2 regions of the Streptosporangium sp. NPDC002524 genome follow, and region 1 is predicted to be linked to the other one. Evidence: riboswitches for the same ligand, from Rfam matches in the RefSeq annotation. Region 1 holds a riboswitch; the other holds the start of a gene.
The links. A riboswitch is a leader RNA that binds a small molecule or an ion and turns the genes downstream of it on or off. The one in region 1 is predicted to bind cyclic di-AMP.
Positions count from the first base shown of each region.

Region 2: it holds a riboswitch for cyclic di-AMP, as region 1 does, so the genes downstream of both, ABT053_RS08110 (hypothetical protein) here and ABT053_RS27220 (C40 family peptidase) in region 1, are expected to answer to the same signal.

Region 1 covers NZ_JBEOWK010000016.1:222,440-225,822, forward strand. The annotation lists gene ABT053_RS27210 (RDD family protein) at 1-182, opposite strand, end outside; gene ABT053_RS27215 (amino-acid N-acetyltransferase) at 411-1,064, opposite strand; cyclic di-AMP (ydaO/yuaA leader) riboswitch at 1,401-1,547, shown strand; gene ABT053_RS27220 (C40 family peptidase) at 1,556-2,605, shown strand; gene ABT053_RS27225 (helix-turn-helix domain-containing protein) at 2,972-3,220, opposite strand.
Region 2 covers NZ_JBEOWK010000004.1:229,314-232,696, reverse strand. The annotation lists gene ABT053_RS08115 (alpha/beta fold hydrolase) at 1-229, opposite strand, end outside; gene ABT053_RS08110 (hypothetical protein) at 508-1,317, opposite strand; cyclic di-AMP (ydaO/yuaA leader) riboswitch at 1,596-1,746, opposite strand; gene ABT053_RS08105 (DUF4253 domain-containing protein) at 2,140-3,021, opposite strand.

The DNA of each region.
Region 1 (3,383 bases):
TGCTGACCGTACGCGCCGGTCCCGCCCTGCTGGCCATAACCCTGCTGCTGGCCGTACCCACCCTGCTGGCCGTAGTCGGGCTGCTGGCCGTAGCCCTGCTGCCCGTAGCCCTGCTGACCGTATCCGGGCTGGCTCTGTCCGGGGCCGGTGTTCGGCTGTGAGGCCTCCGACCTGTACCCCACGACTGTCACGTCGGGGTCGAGTCCGCCAGGGCCTCGACCCGCGTTGTGCTGTCCGTAATCCGGCTGCCCCGACGGTGTGCGATCGCGGTCGGGATCATCCTGTGGATACGGCGGCTGTCCGGTGCTCACCGCGTCACCTCACTTAGACTGCGCATGTGGCAAATGTCAGACGCACATGCATGCTGCTGCACAAGGTATCGACATAGGTATCAACAGTCACCTTTCCGATCAGTCAGCTCTAAAGTCATCGGAGTCGGGCTCCCGTGTCAGATGCAGCAGCATCCGGGAGTTTCCCAAGGTGTTGGGCTTGACGTGTTCCAGATCGAGGAACTCCGCCACACCCTCGTCGTAGGAGGCGAGAAGTTCGGCGTAGACCTCCGGCGCGACGGGTGTGCCCTGGATTTCCCTGAAGCCGTGCCTGGCGAAGAAGTCGACCTCGAAGGTCAGGCAGAAAACCCGGCGCAGGCCCAGCTCGGCGGCCGTGCGAATGAGCGCGGAGACGATCCGGTGGCCGATCCCCATCCCCCTGCGGGTCGGATCGACGGCGACGGTGCGGATCTCGGCCAGGTCCTCCCACAGGACGTGCAGGGCCCCGCAGCCGATCACCTCGCCCTCCGCGTCGGTGGCGACCCAGAACTCCTGGACGTCCTCGTACAGGGTGACGGTGGCCTTCTCCAGCAGGCGCCGGCCGACGCCGCCGTAGGTGTCGACGAGCCGCCTGACGGCCCGGACGTCCTGGGTGCGCGCGCGGCGGACCGTGACCTCGGGGGCCGTCCCCGCTCCGGGCGAACCCCGCTCCGCCCCCGCGGATCCGGCGCGCCGCTCCCCGTCTCCGGGGGCCTGGATGACCGGCCCGGGAGAATGCTCAGCAAGCTGCTCCATGACCGTTCAGCGTACGTCCTCGCGGGTCTTCAATTACGGTTCACCCTTAACCCGCAGCTCGCAGGCCGCACGTGACCCTTGGAAGTCGCTTTACCACGCTCGGTGCACGGCACCTCCGGTGTGCCGTAGCTCACCTTTGGCACGGTCCCGGACCTGGGAAGACACCCGTCACACCCGTCACACCCGAGGCAAAGGCAGCGTAATGGCCATGTTGATCATATTGACGTGTGATCTTTTCGTGACACCTCAGTTGCGAAACCTCTACTGAATTCGCAGTTCTGGTTGAGCAGGAACCACGGGTGCACTAATCTCCGTGCTCGATGTCAGAGACGTAAAAAGCCTGACCCGCCGAATCCCCCCACGCAGGGAACCGGGGACCCACCACGTCCTCCGGGGTGAATCCGAGTGCCGACCGGCGCACCCGGTAGGGCTGCCTCCGGCCCGAACCCGTCAGCTAACCCGGTAGGCGGCCGAGGAGAAGGAGCCTGTTGGTGAAGCGCACGCGCGACCACGGAGGAGAGCACGCGGGTCACGACACCCGCCGCCGAGCACGCGCGCCACGAGGGCTGCGCCGCCGCATGGCGGTCGTCGGCCTGGCATTCGCCACCCTGACCCTCGGCACCCCGCTGGTGGCGGCCACCGCGGACCCCGAGCCCAGCCTCCAGCAGCTGGCCAAGCAGGCCGAGAAGCTGCACCAGGAGATCGGCGTCCTCGCGGAGCGCTACAACGGCGAGCGGGTCAAGCTCAGGCAGGCCCAGCGGGCCGCCGAGAGCGCCAAGAAGACCCTCGCGTCGAGCGAGTCCGAGCTGGCGTCCCGCCGCACCAAGGCCACCCTCCTCGCGCAGAGCACCTACATGTCGGGCGGCCTCAACTCCGGGCTCGCCTTCACGCAGGCCACCGACCCCGACACCTTCCTCGACCAGGCGACCACCAACTACGCGCTCCAGCAGCAGCAGAGCGAGGAGGTCGCCCAGGTGAGCCGGGCGATCGAGGCCGCCGGGCGGGCCCAGGCCAGCGCCAAGGCCAGGACCGCGGAGGTCAAGAAGATCCTGGCGGAGATCGACGGCAACCGGACCAAGATCGAGCGGCTGGTCGACCGCGTCGAGAGCGACCTGTTCAGCGAGGTGCGCACCAGGGCCGTCAGCAACAGGGGCGCCCGGGTGAAGACGAACGTGCCCATCGTGGGCAGCGGCAAGGCCGCCGAGGCCACCCGCTGGGCGCTCACCCAGCAGCTGAAGCCGTACGTCTGGGGCGCCGAGGGCCCCAACTCCTTCGACTGTTCCGGCCTGGTCATGTGGGCCTACCAGAAGGTCGGCATCAGCCTGCCGCACTACACCGGCGACCAGTGGACCGCGGGCACCCACGTCTCCAGGAACGAGCTGCGCCCCGGCGACCTGGTCTTCTTCTACAGCGACCTGCACCACGTCGGGATCTACATCGGCGCGGGCCTGATGGTCCACGCCCCCCAGACGGGTGACGTCGTCCACATCGCCACGATCGACAACCGCCCCTTCGCCGGAGGCGTCCGCATCGCCGCCTGAACCGGCACCGGCGACCGGATTCCCGTACGCCCGGACCGGGGGCGCACGTGGTCGAACCGGAAACGTTCACGGCGGAACAGGGGACGCACGCGGCAGAACCGCGAACCACACGGTCGAACCGAGAACGCGCGCGATCGGACGTGGTTGAACCGGAAACGCACGCGGTCGGACCGGAAACGCATGCGGTCGGACCGGGAACGCACGTGGTCGAACCGGGAACGTACACGGCGGAGCCGGATCGACGACCGGATCTGATAGGCGGGTGGGCGGCCGACGGATCGACCGGCGTACGCCCGTGTGCGGGCCGGGCACGTGTCCGGCCCCGCACGCGTGTCCGGCCCGACCTGCCGGACACGCGGCGGTGTGTCAGATCAGGCGGCGGCGCGCTGCCCAGGCCACTGCCTCGATGGCCGTGGCAACGCCGATGCGGTCGCAGATGCCTCTGAGCCTGCGTCTGACCGTCCGGCCGCTGATGTCGAGGCGACGCCCCACCCGATCGACCGTGACACCCTTGGCGAGCTCAGCCAGCAGCACGAGGTCGTCGTCACTGAGACCGATATCGCTCATGCCCAGGGGGCTGTCGCCATGGCGTGAATCCACTTCTGGATATGCCATCAAGAGTCACTCCCCCCACTCTGGAAACCGGGTGCGAGACGCCGGAAATGAATACCGTCCGCCAGGAACGGTAAACGCCTTGTTCAAAGGTCGTCAAGTTCCACTCTTCATAGCGTGCGTCCAGTATTGACATAGCAGGCGCTACGTGAAGTACTCATGATAT
Region 2 (3,383 bases), on a different contig from region 1:
CGTCCAGGGCGGGCGTCCCCGCCTCGTTCAGGTGGGTGCTCTCGCCGCTGTCGCGGTTGTCGAAACGCACCACGTGGTACCCGCGGTCCGCGAGCAGCGCGCAGAACCTCTCGTCCCACTGGATCATCTGGCAGCCGAGGCCCGTGATCAGCAGGAGGGGGCGGCCTCCCGGAGAGCCGAAGGTTTCGTAGGCGATCTCGATGCCGTTCGCCGGGGCCCGCAGAGTCATGGCGCTCCTACCGTCCTTGCTGGTTCCGCGGGACAGAATGCCATTCGGGGGAAAGCGGGTCACCGGCGGGGTGGGCTCCGGGGGGAGAACCTCGGCCGGGGGCCCCGCCGGACGGGAGCCCGGTGGGCCGGGTCTCCGCGGAAGGAAGGCCGGGAGCCGGGGAAGCTCCGGCCAGGGGGTTCCGGCCAGGGGGTTCCGTTCAGGCGAGAGCCTGGTGGGCCTGGTCCCCGTAGGAGGGAGGCCGGGAGCGGGGAGGCCCCGGCTCAGCCCTTCCCGGCTCAGCTCTTTCCGGCGCCGATCGCGGCGGCTCGGGCGCCGGCGGCGGCCGCGTCGGCCTGCGCGTGCCAGGAGGCGGGCTCGACCATGACCTTGGGCTTGCCGGCCCACGGCCGGGCCGCGGCGCTCGCCAGCTGGGTCTGCACGCCGATCCCCAGTTCCTGGGCCTTGGCGAAGACGACCGTCGGGGGCTTGGCCGGGCTGGTGTCCCTGCGGCTCCAGGCACCGGTGGAGAACGCGACGGGGTGGTTCTTGATCCCCGTACCGCCACCCCACTTGGTGACCACGTACTTGATGTCGATGTGGCCCATGCCGCCGTTGCCGTCCACGCCGAGCGTGCCGGCGTTGAACGTTCCACCGGTCAGGTCGGCGAAGGTCTTGGCGTCGATGTCGATCATGATGCCCTGGTTCGAGGGGGAGCCCGGACCGCGGTCGCCGACGAAGAACTTGGCCTTCTTGCCCTTGTAGATGATGTAGCCCTCGGTGAGCAGGGGCCAGCTCGGGCTGGCGATCATGCCCTTCTGCATCGGCCTGCCGCTGGCGGGCAGCCCGGTGTCACCGGCCCGGCCGGAGGAGTCGTCCCAGAAGTAGGAGGCCGTGGTCGCGCCCTGGAGGAGGACGGTCTCGGCACTGGCCTTCGCCACGCCGACCTCGGGGTCGGCGGTGGCGGCGAAGCAGGGAGTGGCGGGCAGCGCCAGGGCGACACCGGCGGAGGCGAGGACGCTCGCACCGATCAGGGCGGCGGCCGCGAGACGCTTGCCGCGAGGATTGTCGTTCTGCCAGGTGGACTTGCTCAGGCCGTTCTTGTGCATACCAAAGATGGGGCGCATGGAGAAAAGGCTCTTTCGCGAGGGAACGGGGCAGCCGTGTGCGACACACCGAAGGGGGTGCACTGGCGGGGACGCGCTCGTCGGAAAAGGGGGCGTAGCCGGAATCTCAGGCAATCGCTACGCGGAGCACGATCTGGAGGACGCCGCGATCGGGGCGGCGAGAGGGTCGGGGGGACGGGGGATGTCGGGGGGCGGAAAAGTCAGGTGGCCGGCACGAACACGGGGTACACCGACGTGGTGACGCGGTGATCCATGAGGGGATCTCCTCTCCATCTCGTCTACCGGGTTAGCTGACGGGTTCGGGCGGTGGAGTTGCCCTACCGCCGCGCTGTCGCGGCGGATTCACCCCGGAAAAGTGGTTCCCCGGCTCCGGAGCCCGTACGGGCTCTCGGGATTCGACGTCGGCCGGCCGCTCCCTCTTGTGAAGGGCAGGTCGCCTACCGATAACTGTGGACACTACCTACCAAAACCGGACAAAGCAAAGCAAACACCATGAAAACCCCAGAAGATCTACCTAGTACCTTCAAGGAAGCCTCATCGATCGCCACGCCAGGCCAACACCCGTCCTACCAGCACGGATGTCTCTCCCATTTCGGGAACAGCCCCCGGAACCCCGTCTCAGGCCCTGTTTCCGGACTCCGTCCCGGCCCTCACGCCCGGGGGTCCGTACAGGGGAATCCCCACCCGGAGGTCCGTACGGAGAAATCCACGCCCGCGGCTCGACCTCGCCCGGCCGGTCCCGTTCCGGGAACCTCGCCCGAAGGCCTCGCGAGCCGGCTGCGGCCCGCCGGCCCCCCGCCCCGCTCAGTCCCACCAGAACGACCAGGCGTTCCTGCCCTTGATCTGCTCGGCGTAGCCGATGAGGTTCCCCGCCCCCTGGATGATGCTGTCGGGGCAGAACGTCCAGTGCTCCGCGGCGACGTGCAGGGCGTGCTCCGAGGTCGTCGGGGGCGCGGCGACGCTGAGGTCGAGGGTGTTGAAGCCCATCCCGACCACCCGCACCCCGAACCTGTCCTCCCAGCTCCGTACGACGGCCGCGAGCGGGACCATCCACTCGTTGTGGTTCAGGGCGCCCTGCCAGCCCATGACGGCGAGGGCGTCGGCCCCGCGCTCGACCGCGACGAGCCCGAGCGGGGTCCTGCGCTCGGCCACCAGACCGGCGTACCAGTCGGCGACCACGCCGGGATCGGCGGCGAGCCTGCCCGAGGGGGCCGGGCCGGGACACTCGGGGCCAAAGGGGTCGAGGAGCTCCAGCTGGTCGAGGTTAGCCTTGGCGATCCAGTCGGACCACACCTCGGCCATGAACGCGGCGGCGTGGTAGTTGTCGATCTGACCGGCCGTGTCCGGGGCGATCTGACCGGCCGACCAGGGCTGGACGGAGTCCTCCAGCAGCACCGGCCACAGGCCCGACCGCTCGTGCTGGGCCCTCAACCGGGCCCAGTACTCGCCGGAGACCGCCACCTCGCTGAGCCAGAACGCCGGACGGCGACGGACGGCGAGCTGAGCGTAACCGGGGTCGGGCCACACCACGTCCCCCGGCGGCAGCTCCACCGAGAGCCTCCTGCCCGCGCCCTTCCCGGCCCCGTCGCCGTCCTCGCCCCCGTCGGCTCCCCCGGCCCCGTCGGCTCCGTCGGCGAACAGCTGGCCCAGAACTGGCGGAAGTCGCTCACTCTCGCAATCGCTCATCTCTACCGATCCGATCCTGACCACGGACCAATTTTGGCCTGTCAACCGCCCCAAGGGACAGTTCTGCCCTGGTCCAGGCAAAAATTATCGGTATCGCGGAGAACGGAACCGGGTGGGTGTCCGTCCTCCACCGCCCCACCCGGCCGCCCGGCCGCCGCTCCGCACCGGGGCGCGCACCCGGCGAGAGGCCTGCGAGATCGCGCCCGCCACTCCCCCCCGCCAGGACCTTCACCCGCCGACGACGGGTCCCCGGAAGCCTCCCCGTTACCGGGGGCGGGCCACCGGTTTGTTGTGCAGTGCAGAACGTTGTGCTGCAAAGTGGCCACAGGGCGGCGGACTCGCCTACCTTGACCAGGTATTCG